2 regions of the Sphingomonas sp. P4_D12 genome follow, and region 1 is predicted to be linked to the other one. Evidence: riboswitches for the same ligand, from Rfam matches in the RefSeq annotation. Region 1 holds a riboswitch; the other holds the start of a gene.
The links. A riboswitch is a leader RNA that binds a small molecule or an ion and turns the genes downstream of it on or off. The one in region 1 is predicted to bind cobalamin.
Positions count from the first base shown of each region.

Region 2: it holds a riboswitch for cobalamin, as region 1 does, so the genes downstream of both, metE (5-methyltetrahydropteroyltriglutamate--homocysteine S-methyltransferase) here and AC1DSD_RS00520 (TonB-dependent receptor plug domain-containing protein) in region 1, are expected to answer to the same signal.

Region 1 is NZ_JBFUIL010000001.1:104,312-110,575, forward strand. It holds gene nusB (transcription antitermination factor NusB) at 1-92, opposite strand, end outside; gene hisD (histidinol dehydrogenase) at 318-1,604, opposite strand; gene hisG (ATP phosphoribosyltransferase) at 1,722-2,384, opposite strand; gene AC1DSD_RS00510 (DUF2332 domain-containing protein) at 2,550-3,653, shown strand; gene AC1DSD_RS00515 (methylated-DNA--[protein]-cysteine S-methyltransferase) at 3,689-4,279, shown strand; cobalamin riboswitch at 4,317-4,506, shown strand; gene AC1DSD_RS00520 (TonB-dependent receptor plug domain-containing protein) at 4,634-6,264, shown strand, end outside.
Region 2 is NZ_JBFUIL010000002.1:616,335-622,598, forward strand. It holds gene rpsA (30S ribosomal protein S1) at 1-349, opposite strand, end outside; gene AC1DSD_RS05505 (acyl-CoA thioesterase) at 587-1,333, opposite strand; gene metE (5-methyltetrahydropteroyltriglutamate--homocysteine S-methyltransferase) at 1,333-3,636, opposite strand; cobalamin riboswitch at 3,746-3,964, opposite strand; gene cmk ((d)CMP kinase) at 4,168-4,806, opposite strand; gene AC1DSD_RS05520 (proline iminopeptidase-family hydrolase) at 4,830-5,822, opposite strand; gene aroA (3-phosphoshikimate 1-carboxyvinyltransferase) at 5,819-6,264, opposite strand, start outside.

The sequences.
Region 1 (6,264 bases):
GTCCCGTCCATATCGTGCTGATAGAGCGCCTGGGTCGCGGCGAGCCGCGCGGCGGCGCGGGCTTTGGATCGTGTGGCTGTACGTTGGGACATGACGGTGCCTTAGGCGCGCGCGCCGCCAAAAAAAAGCGGTGCCATGATGAATCGTTCCTCCGGGCGACGTTATCTAAGTTCGTCATGCCGGGCTTGTCCCGGCATCCACCATGCAACAACTCCTCATCTCGGTTGCGGAGGAGTGGACCCCGGCACATGGCCGGGGTGACGAAGGAATTGTGGGGAGGTTAGGGGCGCACGACGCCGCGCCTCAACCAACAGCCATCAGCCCAGCCGCAGCGCGACCGAGCGGGCATGCGCGGGCAAGCCCTCGGCTTCCGCCAGGGTAACCGCGGCGGGGCCGATCGCGGCCAGCGAGGCCGGATCGAGCGAGAGGAAACTGGTGCGCTTCATGAAGTCGAGCACCGACAATCCGCTCGAAAAGCGGGCGCGGCGGCCGGTCGGCAATACGTGGTTGGGACCGGCGACATAATCGCCCACCGCTTCGGGCGTGTAGCGGCCGATGAACACCGACCCGGCATGTTTGACCATGTCGAACAGCGCATCTGCTTCGTCGCAGGCGAGCTCGAGATGCTCAGGCGCCAGCCGATTGACCAATGGCATCGCCTCGACCAGGTCGGCGGTGACGATGATCGCACCGTTCGCGTCCCAACTCGCGCGTGCGACCTTGGCGGTCGAGAGTTCGCCGATCTGGAGGTCGACCGCCTCGGCCACCGCACGGGCCAAGGCCGCGTTGTCGGTGAACAGGATCGACTGGCTCGACGGATCGTGCTCGGCCTGGCTCAACAGATCGGCGGCGATCCAGTGCGGATCGTTCTTGCCGTCGGCGACGACGACGATCTCGCTGGGCCCGGCGACCATGTCGATCCCGACCACGCCGTAGAGCTGACGCTTGGCCTCCGCGACCCAGGCATTGCCGGGACCGCACACCACGTCGACCGGTGCGATGTGGCCGGTGCCGTATGCCAGCGCGGCGACGGCCTGTGCGCCGCCGATCCGCCAGACTTCATCGACGCCGGCGATATGCGCGGCGGCGAGCACCAAAGGATTGACCTCGCCATTGGGGGTGGGCGTGACCATCACCAGCCGCTCGACCCCCGCGACCTTGGCCGGAATCGCGTTCATCAGCACCGAGCTGGGATAGGCCGCACGCCCGCCGGGGACATAGATTCCCGCCGCATCGACCCCGCGCCACCGCGCGCCGAGCCGCGCGCCGACCGCGTCGATCTCGTCGCGGTCCTCCGGCTTCTGCTTGATATGATAAGCGGCGATCCGCTCTGCGGCGAGTTCGAGCGCGTCACGCAGATCGGGCGCCAGCGCTTCGTGCGCGGCGAGCCATTCGGCGCGCTCGATCCGCCAGCCGGTCTCATTGAGGTCGTGATGGTCGAACTTGCGGGTGAAGGCGTGGACGGCGGCATCGCCTTCGTCGCGCACGCTGGCGACGATCGTGCGGACATCGCGCGCGACGTCGCTATCCGCCTCGCGCCGCGCGTCGACCAGCGCCTGGAACTGGCGCTCGAAGCCGGGCTCGGACGTGGAGAGTTTGATCATTTTAAGCCCCTCCCCTTCAGGGGAGGGGTTTGGGGTGGGGGAGTCAAAAGGGATGCGCTCTGCGAGGCTTCGCCCCACCCCAACCCCTCCCCTGAAGGGGAGGGGCTAAGAACACGATCATGCCACATCGCGCTTCTCCACCGCGCGCCTAAACGCATCGACCAACGGCACCAGTTCCGGCCGCGTCTTGAATGCCGCGCGGTTGACGATCAGGCGGCTGGTCACTTCCGCGATCACCTCGACCTCGACCAGGCCATTCTCCTTGAGCGTGCGGCCCGACGAGACGAGATCGACGATTCGCGGCGCGAGGCCCAAGGTCGGCGCCAATTCCATCGCGCCGTTGAGCTTGACGCATTCGGCCTGGACGCCGCGCGCTTCGAAATGGCGCTGCGTCACATGCGGGTATTTGGTCGCGACACGAACGTGGCTCCAGCCGCGCGGATCATCGGCCGCCGCCATTTCGGCCGGTTCGGCGACCGACAGGCGGCAATGGCCGATGCCGAGATCGACCGGCGCGTAGAGTTCGGGATAGTCGAACTCCGCGAGCACGTCCGACCCGACAATGCCGATCTGCGCGGCGCCGTGCGCGACGAAGGTGGCGACGTCGAACGCGCGGACGCGGATCAGGTCGATGCCGGGATGGTTGGTCGAAAAGCGCAGCGCGCGGCTATCCTCGTCGGAGAATGCCGCCTCGGGCTCGACGCCGGCGCGCACGAGCAGCGGCACGGCTTCCGACAGGATACGGCCCTTGGGGACGGCAATGACTAGGGGTTGCGCCATGGCGGGGCTTTACTTGTGCACCTGCGAAGGCGCAATGCACCCTGGTGGCTCCGCTTTCAGCGGCCTGCCGCGCCGGCGCGCTTCCCCGCCCGACCCTCCGAAGGACAGCAATCTATGGAAGGTCGCGCGGGTTAGCGCGCCGGGACTGGATATTCAGGAGGCGACATGGCCGACGAGGCGGGCAATCGCGAGGCGTTCCGGGTCCAGGAATTCTATTGCCGCAACATGGACGCGCCGATCTATGCGCGGCTGTGCGCCGCGATCGCCGTGGGACTGACCCGCGACAGCCGCACCGGCGCCCGCATCCTCGACTGGCCGGGCGAGCCGACTCGCGATGCCTTGCCGCTCAGGTTCATCGGCGGACTGCATGCGCTGGTACAAGCGGGCGCCGATTCGGGTTTGGCGGCGGTGTTTCGCGGCGAAATCACCGGCCAGGATGCGATAGGCACCGCAGTGAACGCCGCGCTGATCGCGCATGACGATTTCCTGCTGCCCTGGCTCGACGGGCCGCCGCAGACCAACGAACCGGGCCGATCGGGCGCGCTGATCGTCGGTCTGCTCGAGATCGCGCGGCGTTACGGACCCAAAATCGAACTGCTCGAAATCGGATCGAGCGCCGGGCTTAACCTGCTGATCGACCGCTATGCCTTCGATCTTGGCGGCGTGAAGGTCGGCCCCGCCGACGCGCCCGTCACGATCACGCCCGACTGGCGCGGTGAACCGCCGGTGCCGGCGCCGATCGAGATCGTCTCGGTGCGCGGTTGCGACGTCCGTCCGCTCGACGCCACCGATCCCGCGGTCGAGGCGCGGCTGGCCGCTTATGTCTGGGCCGAAACGCCGGCGCGTGCCGAGCGGCTGCGCCAGGCGATCGCGATGCAGCGCGCGAAGCCGGTCGATCTGGTCCAGGCCGACGCCGCCGATTGGATCGAGGCGCGACTCGCCGAACCGCAACAAGCCGGCGTGACGCGCGTGCTGATGCATTCGGTGGTGTGGCAATATCTGCCCGAGGATAGCGCCAATCGTACCCGCGCGGCGATGACCGCGGCGGGCGAGCGCGCCACGATCGAGCGTCCGCTCGCCTGGGTGATGATGGAACCCGACCGCGCCTTCGCGCATCAGGTGATCCGCGTGAAGAGCTGGCCCGGTCATGACCAATGGCAAGTGATCGCGACCGCGCATGCGCATGGCGCGTGGGTCAAGAATGGCGTCGAGGATAAGGACAAGCGCCGCTACGATCTGCCGGAATCGGCCAAGGTCGAAGCCGGGTAAGCTGTCGAACAACCGTGACTCATGCGAAGGTTGATTTGAACGATCGGGTCGCCGATCTTGGCAGCATGGCCACGCTCCATCGCTACCGCGTTTTCGAGACCGCACACGGCGTCGCCGCGATCGCGTGGAGCGGCGACGCGGTCACCGCCTTTCGTCTGCCGGGAGAAACGGCGCGCGAGGCGGAGTGGTCGCTGCTTCGCCGCTTGCCCGACGCTGTCGCGGGCGACCCGCCCCCAGCCATCGCCGCGGTGATCGCCGACGCGATCCGCTATTTCGCCGGGGAGCCGGTCGATTTCGATGCGGTCACGATCGATCTCGGCGAGCAGGAGCCGTTCTTCGCGCGGGTCTATGACCGTGTCCGAGCGATCGGCCGCGGCGAAACGATGACCTATGGCGCGGTCGCGCGCGAACTCGGCGCAGGGCCGGAAGCGGCGCGCGCAGTGGGTCAGGCGATGGCGAGGAATCCGATCCCGTTGATCGTGCCCTGCCACCGCGTGCTTGCCGCGGGCAGCCGGGTCCACGGTTTCTCGGCGCCCGGCGGGGCGCTCGCCAAGGTCCGCATGCTCGAGATCGAGGGCGTGGCGACCGAGCCGCCGCCTGCCGCGCAGACCGCGTTCGAATTCTGAAATCAGGCATCGCTTGCGCTTTACCGCGCTGCGGCATAGACGCCGCGCCGTGACGGGTTCCCCGCAAGGGGAAGCAAAAGGGAAGTCCGGTCGAGATGCCGGCGCTGCCCCCGCAACTGTGACCGGAGAGCGGTCGCCCCAACAATGCCACTGGCCGCAGGGTCGGGAAGGCGGGGCGAACGCGACGACCCGGAAGCCAGGAGACCTGCCCGCCACGGTCGATCCTTTGCGCGGACGGGGTGTGCCGGGCGAACGAGGGACATCCCTCGTGTGAGCGACATGAACCGGGCCGTAAGGTCCGGGTGTCGCGTTCAGGCGCCCGGAGTCCGCGGCCCCACCAAAGGGGCATGTCCAATGTTGAAGTTTTCCATCCTCGCGACCTCGGCGTTCGCCGCGATCGCCATCGCGACGCCAGCCTATGCGCAGGAGACGGCGGCGACCGACGATAACAATATCGTCCTCGCCGATCAGACCCGAACCGACATTATCGTGACCGCGACCGGTGTGCCGCAGGCGCCGGAGACGATCGGCCAGGCAGTGACGGTGATCGACCGCCAGACGATCGAGCAGCGCCAGACGGTCGCGTTGTCCGACCTGCTGGCGACCACGCCGGGCGTGACCGTGTCGCGCAACGGCGGGCTCGGCGCCCTGACCGCCGTCCGCATCCGCGGCGCCGAGGATTCGCAGACGCTGACCTTGATCGATGGCGTGCGGGTCAACGACCCCTCGTCGCCCGGCGGCGCGTTCGATTTCGCCAGCTTGCTCGCCGGTTCGATCGACCGCGTCGAGGTGTTGCGTGGCCCGAACTCGGTGCCATGGGGCAGCCAGGCGATCGGCGGTGTCGTCAACGTCACCACGATGCAGCCGGGCTATGGCCTCCAGGCGCGCGGCAATGTCGAATATGGCAGCTTCGATACGGTCTTCGCCAATGGCGGCGTGTCGGGAAAGAGCGGGATCGTCTCGGCCTCGCTCAACGCCGGCTATCTCAAGACCAACGGCTTCTCGGCAGTGTCGTCGGGAAGTGAGCCCGACGGCTATCGCCAGTTCGGCGCGACCGGGCGGATCGAGATCGCCTTGGCCGATAACATCAGGCTCGACCTGCGCGGTTATTATGCGCACAGCAAGGTCGATATCGATGGCTTTGACGGCGTGACCTTCCTGCCCGCCGATGACGGCGAATATGCCAAGACACAAGAATTGTACGGCTATGCCGGGCTCAACGCCGATTTCCTCGGCGGCCGCTTCAAGAACCGCATCGCCTTCACCATCGCCGATATCAATCGCGACAATTACGACCCGGCGTTCGGGCCCGCGGTCAGCTTCTTCGGCCGCGGCCGTAGCGAGCGTTATCAATATCAGGGTGATTTCCAGGTGATCGACGGCGTCCGGCTGGTCGCCGGCGCGGAGCGCGAGAATACGCGCTATTTCGACGGCGATCTCTCCGCGACGCGCGGCGTCACCAGCTTCTACGGCGAAGCCATCCTGTCGCCGATCGATCGTCTGACCATCACCGGCGGCGTTCGCTACGACGACGATTCGGCGTTCGGCGGGCACACGACCTGGGGCGCCAATGCGGTCTATACCTTGCCGACCGAGACGACGTTCCGCGCCAGCTATGCCGAAGGGTTCAAGGCGCCGACCCTCTACCAACTCTACGGACGGTTCGGAACGTCGGTGTTCGGCAACCAGGATCTCAAGCCCGAAACCGCGCAAAGCTATGACATCGGAGTCGAGCAGCGGCTGGTCGGCGGGCGGATCGTCGCCGGCATCACCTGGTTCCACCGCGACACGACCGATCAAATCGATTTCGGTCCGGCCTTCTCCTACGTCAATATCGACCGCGCCCGGACCAAGGGCGTGGAGTTCGCGCTGTCGGTGCGGCCGAGCGATCGCCTGACGCTCAGCGGGTCCTACAGCTTCATCGATTCGATCAACCTCTCGCCCGGGTTCAATTTCGGCAACGAGCTGGCGCGCCGTCCGCGCCA
Region 2 (6,264 bases), on a different contig from region 1:
CTTCGACGCGGGCCGACTGGACGAATTCGGCTTCGAGCTTGTCCCAGGCGGCTTCGCGGCGCGCGCGGTCGCGCGACAGCATCGCTTCGCCATTGGCATTCTCGACGCGGTCGACGAACACTTCGACTTCGTCGCCAACCTTGAGGTCGGCCTTCTGACCCGGCGCGGCGAATTCACGCAGCGGCACGCGGCCTTCGCTCTTCAGACCGACGTCGATGACGGCCATGTCGTTTTCGATACCGGTGACGGTGCCGTGCACCACGCGTCCCTCGAAGCCGTCGGCGTCGCCAAGGGTCAGTTCGAGCAGTTTCGCGAAATCGTCGCGTGTCGGGTTTGCCGTAGTGGCCATAAAAATATTATTCCTAATCAACTGTTTCCGGCCAACCGGTTGTCTCCGGTGGTCTTGGCCAAAACGCCGCGGCGGCCGAACGCCGACGCGGCATCCGCTGGGCAGACGCTGCGGAGGATGGGCTCAACGCTAAAATGCGAAAAGGGCGCCAGAGGGTACCTCCGCGCCTTCCTCCGCGAGAACCTGCTCGCCGGACGGGCGGGCTCATAGCGATTCCAGAGCGCGGAGGCAAGCGCGTCAGCCGATCGGCGCAGGGCGTCCGGCACGGTCCACCGCCACCATCACGAACTCGGCGGTAGCGGCGCGGCGGCGATCGGCGTTCAACAGGTTTTCCGCCCATAATTCGACGCCAACGCGAACCGAGCTCGTTCCGCTCATCATCACCCGCGCGATCAGCTCGACCATCTCGCCTTCGCGCACCGGCGAGCGGAAGTCGATGCGATCGGATGCCGCCATCACCATCACTGCCCGGGCATGGCGGGTCGAGGCGATGAAGGCGGCCTTGCCCAGCATCCTCAGCGCGTCGCCACCGAACAAGGTGCCGTAATGATTGGTCTGCGGCGGAAACACCATGTCGGCCATGTGCAGCCGGCCATCCTCGGGGTCCGCCGCGTGGTCGAGCGGCGGCAGCGGCAGCTGCGTGTCAGGGCCTTTGACCGCGACCAGGGTGAACAGCCCGCGCGTGCAGAGCCGCCGGGCGCCGCTCAGCAGCTCCTCGGCGGTCAGCTCGATCTCGACATCGACCGACCGCGTCCCCGCGCGGACGACGCGCCCCGTCGCTTCGATCAATTCGCCCTTCAGCGCCGGCGCGGTGAAGTCGATCCGTTCCGAGGCTGCGGTGACGAAGGGCGCCCGGCCATGGCGCGAGGCGGCGAGGAACGCCACCTTGTCCATGTGCGCGAGCGCCACCCCGCCAAACAATGTGCCGTGATGGTTGGTGTCGCCCGGGAACACCATGTCGATGAGGCGGACGACACCCGACATCAGGCCGGTTCCACCACGCGGACGCGCAATTCGCGCGCGGCCGCGACCATCGCGTCGATCGCCGGCTTCACTTCCTCCCATTTGCGCGTCTTCAGGCCGCAATCGGGGTTCACCCACAATTGCTCGGGACGGAGGTGATCCTGCGCCAGCCGCATCAGCGCGACCATCTCCTCAACCGTCGGCACGCGCGGGGCGTGGATGTCATAGACGCCCGGCCCGATCGCGCTCGGATAGCGATAGCGCGCAAAGCCTTCGAGCAATTCCATCTGCGACCGCGCGGTCTCGATCGAGATCACATCGGTGTCCATCGCACCGATCGACGGCAGGATGTCGTTGAACTCCGAATAGCACATGTGCGTGTGGATCTGCGTCGCGTCGGCGACCCCGGCGGCGGACAGCCGGAAGCAATCGACTGCCCAATCCAGATAAGGCTGCCAGTCGCGCCGGCGCAGCGGCAGACCCTCGCGCAACGCCGCTTCGTCGATCTGGATCGCCTTGGCGCCGGCTTTCTCCAGGTCGACAACCTCGTCACGGATCGCCAGTGCGATCTGGCGGCACGATGCCTCGCGCGGCTGATCGTCGCGGACGAACGACCAGTTGAGGATCGTCACCGGACCGGTCAGCATGCCCTTCATCGGCCTGTCCGTCAGGCTCTGGGCATAGCGCCACCAGTCGACCGTCATCGGCTTGGGCCGCGACACGTCGCCGAACAGGATCGGCGGCCGCACGCAACGCGAGCCATAGGACTGGACCCAGCCGCTGACGGTGAAGGCGAAGCCCGACAATTGCTCGCCGAAATATTGCACCATGTCGTTGCGCTCGAACTCGCCATGGACGAGCATGTCGAGCCCGGCTTCCTCCTGCCAGCGGATCGCGCGCTCGGTCTCCTCGCGGAGGAATTGTTCGTACGCCGTATCGTCCAGCGTCCCGCGATTGTGGTCGGCACGCGCGCGGCGCACTTCGGCGGTTTGCGGGAACGATCCGATCGTGGTGGTCGGGAAAGCCGGCAGCTCGAGCGCCTCCGCCTGTGCCGCGCCGCGAACGGGGTAGGGGGATTGTCGCTCGCGATCGCCCGGCGTGATCGCCGCCAGCCGCTCGGCCACCGCTTCATTGTGGATCCGCGGCGAGGTCTTGCGCGCCGCCGCCGCAGCGCTCGATGCCGCCAGATCGTCGGCGACGCTGTCACGACCTTCATTGAGCGCACGCTTCAGCGTCGCGAGCTCGCCGACCTTTTGCACGGCGAAGGCCAGCCATTGCGCGATTTCCGGATCGATCTTGCGTTCGAGCGCGAGGTCGACCGGCGTGTGGAGCAGCGAGCAGGACGGGGCAAGGACGATGTCGCGCTTCGCGGCGATCGGCTCGAGCCGGTCGAGCAACGCGGCGAGATCGGCGCGCCAGACGTTGCGCCCGTCGATCACGCCGAGCGAGAGCAATAGCGACTTGGGCGCCTTGGCCAGTACCGCATCGAGCTGTTGCGGCGCGCGGACGAGGTCGATGTGGAGCCCGGCGACCGGCAAATGGATCGCGAGGTCGAGATTGTCCTCGAGCCCGCCGAAATAGGTCGCGAGCATCAGCTTGACGCCGGCGCGCGGCAGCTTGGCATAAGCGCGGGTGATCGCGTTGCGCTGGCGCTCGCTCAGGTCGAGCACGAGCACCGGCTCGTCGATCTGCACCCATTCGGCGCCGGCCTGGCCGAGCTGGGTCAGCACGGCCGAATAGAGCCCCAGCACCTCGTCGAGATAGTCGAATGGATCGACCCCGCGGCCCTTGGCGAGGCTCAGCCAGGTGATCGGTCCGAGCAGAACGGGACGCGTCTCGAACCCCTGCGCCTTGGCCTCGCGATAGTCGTCGACGATCTTGGCCGAACTCAGCGCGAGCTTCTGCCCGGCGACCAGTTCGGGGACCATATAATGGTAATTGGTGTCGAACCATTTGGTCATCTCGCACGCGGTCAGGCTGCCGTGCCCATGGCCGCAGCTAGCGTCCTCGCCCGTCGTCCCGCGCGCCATCGCGAAATAAGTAGCGAGGTCGGAATCGCCCGCCGTCTTGCCATAGCGTTCGGGGATCGCCCCCAGCATCAGGCTGGTGTCGAGGACATGGTCGTAGAGCGAGAAATCGTTCGACGGGAGCCAGTCGGCGCCGAGCGCCCGTTGCCGCGCCCAGGCGGCGGTGCGCAGCCCGGCGGCGGCTTCGAGCAGATCGGCCTCGGACGATTGGCCCGACCAGAAGGATTCGAGCGCGAATTTGAGCTCGCGGCGCGGCCCGATGCGCGGGAATCCGAGTGTGGCAACAGTGACGGTCATGGTCTTCATACCCCGATGAAAGGCGGAGGCAGAGACCAGACACGAGCACGCACGGGCGACACGGGGCCGACCGCGAATGCAAGCGGCCAGCCCGGACACCCCGCCGGTGGACGTTATCGCGTCGGAGGCAGGTCTCCTGGCTCACGGGTCAACACGCCGGTCCGGCCTTCCCAGGGATTTGGACGCCCCCAGTGACACTCATCGACCGCCGCTCGCCGCTTACAGTTGCGGGGGCAGCGCCGGCCTTGGCCCAAAAGGCCGCACCGGCTTCCCGTCTTAGCTTCGGCGCGGGCGAACCCGTCCGAAGAACCTCGACGTGAGCCTTATCCCGCGCCGAACGAGTCGGGTCAAGCGGGATATAAAGAAATCTTTATATGTTTATTCCTCCCCGTTCACGGGGAGGGGGACCAAGACGCGCAGCGGCTTGGTGGAGGGGGCGAGCCCCAAGCGATGTAGATGAGGAGGACCCCCTCCACCACTCGCTACGCGAGCAGTCCCCCTCCCCGTAAACGGGGAGGATTTAGACCGACGCTACCCGTTCGCCGCCTTCAGCCGCAATTGCCGCTCGACCAGCTCGATCGCGCGCTTCACCGCGGCTTCGATCGACAGGAAGCTGGTGTCGAGGATGCCGGCGTCGGCCGCCATCACCAACGGCGCCGCGTCGCGGCCCATGTCGCGCTGATCGCGTGCGCGGATATCGGCCAGCACCTTGTCGAAGCTGAGCGTGCTGCCGCGCTCTCTCAGTTCGGCATGCCGCCGCCGCGCGCGGATCTGCGGCGTCGCCTTGACGAACAATTTGGCGTCGGCGTCGGGTGCGATCACCGTGCCGATGTCGCGCCCATCGAGCACCGCGCCGCCTTCTTGCTGCGCGAACTTGCGCTGGCGCTGCAGCAACGCCGCCCGGATCAGCGGGTGCGCCGAGACGATCGAGGCACGCTGCCCCGCTTCGTCGCTGCGCAACACGGGATCGTCGAGCAAACTGTCGTCGAAATTGCTCGCCGCGACGGCATCGGCCTCCTTGGTCGGGTCGAGGTCGAGGCGATGCACATTCTCGGCGACCGCGCGGTACAGCAGGCCGGTATCGAGATGCGGCAGGCGATAATGTTTTGCCAGGGCGCGGGCGACGGTGCCCTTGCCGCTGGCGGCGGGACCGTCCACGGCGATGATCATACGCTAAACTCCATCGCGGACCTCTAGGCCCGTGCGTCCTGTCGCGCCAGCCAGCCGCGGATCAATGCGACCGTTTCCAGCGTCCGGTCGGCGAAGATACCATGCGCCGAACCGGGGATCGTGGCATATTCGGCGCCCGGCACGCGCGCGGCAAACCCCGCCAAAGTGGTCGGGCGCGCTTCATCATATTGCCCGCCCAGGAAGATCGTGCGCCGCCCATCGAGCCTGGCCAGCAACGGCTCGCCGTCATAATCCTTGAGGCTGCCGGTGCAGGCGAACTCGCTCGGCCCCCACATCGCATTGTAGAGCTTCGGGTTGAAGCCGTTGGGATGCGCGCCGGCATAGGCGATCGCGGCGGGCTTGGCCGGCTCGCGGCCGTTGAACGCGCGGTAGAAAGCGTTGACGCCGTCGTCGCACCCGCGGCTGGGCCCGGTGTCGCAACTGGCGATCTGCGCCTGTACCGCCGCCGGCAAGGTCGCCCGCAAGGCATTGGCGTCGGCGATCCAGCTCTTGGTCGACACGAGGGGACTGGCCATCGCCAGCCCGCGCAACGCCGCCGGCCGCCGCGCACCGTATTCGAGCGCGAGCGTGCCGCCCCAGCTATGCCCGAGCAGGTGCCAGCGATCGACGCCCAGCGCTTTCCGAACCAGCTCGATCTCATCGACGAAGCGTTCGACGCGCCAATTCTTCGGATCGTTGGGCCGGTCCGACTGCCCGCTATCGAGCTGGTCGTAGAGGATCACCGCGCGCTCGTCGGCCAAAGCGACCGCCGGCATGAAATGCTCATGATCGCCGCCCGGGCCGCCATGCAGCATGACGATCGGCGGCTTGGCGCCGTTCAGTCTGCCGTTGACGCGGACATAGACGCGCCCGCCCTCAACCGGGACCATTTTCTCGAGATTGGGCGCCGGATAGCCGTCCGCCTTGCGCGCGAACAGCGGACGGGGGAGGGCGAAGCTGGCGCCGAGCGCGAGGCCACCGGCGAGCAACTCGCGGCGGCCGACCATGCGGCTCATGCGCGGCCCGCCAGATGCTCCAGCGTCTCGAAGAACACCGGATAGCTCGTCGCGACCGGGGCGACGTCGTCGATCGTGATCGGCCGCCGCGCGACCAGCCCCGCCACCGTCATCGCCATCGCGATGCGATGATCGAGCAAAGAGGCGATCGTCGCGCCGCCGGGGATCGGTTCGCCGCCGCTGCCGGTGATCGCCAGGCCGTCGTCAAATTCCTCGACGCTGACGCCACAGGCCTGGAGCGCCGCCGCCATCGCCGCGATCCGGTCCGATTCCTTGACGCGCAGCTCGTGCGCGCCGCGCGCGACCGTGCGCCCCTCGGCCAAAGCCGCGGCGACGAACAGCACCGGATATTCGTCGATCATGCTCGGCGCGAGATCGGGCGGCACATCGATCGCCGCCAGCGCGGCGTGGCGCACGATCAGATCGGCGACCGGCTCGCCGC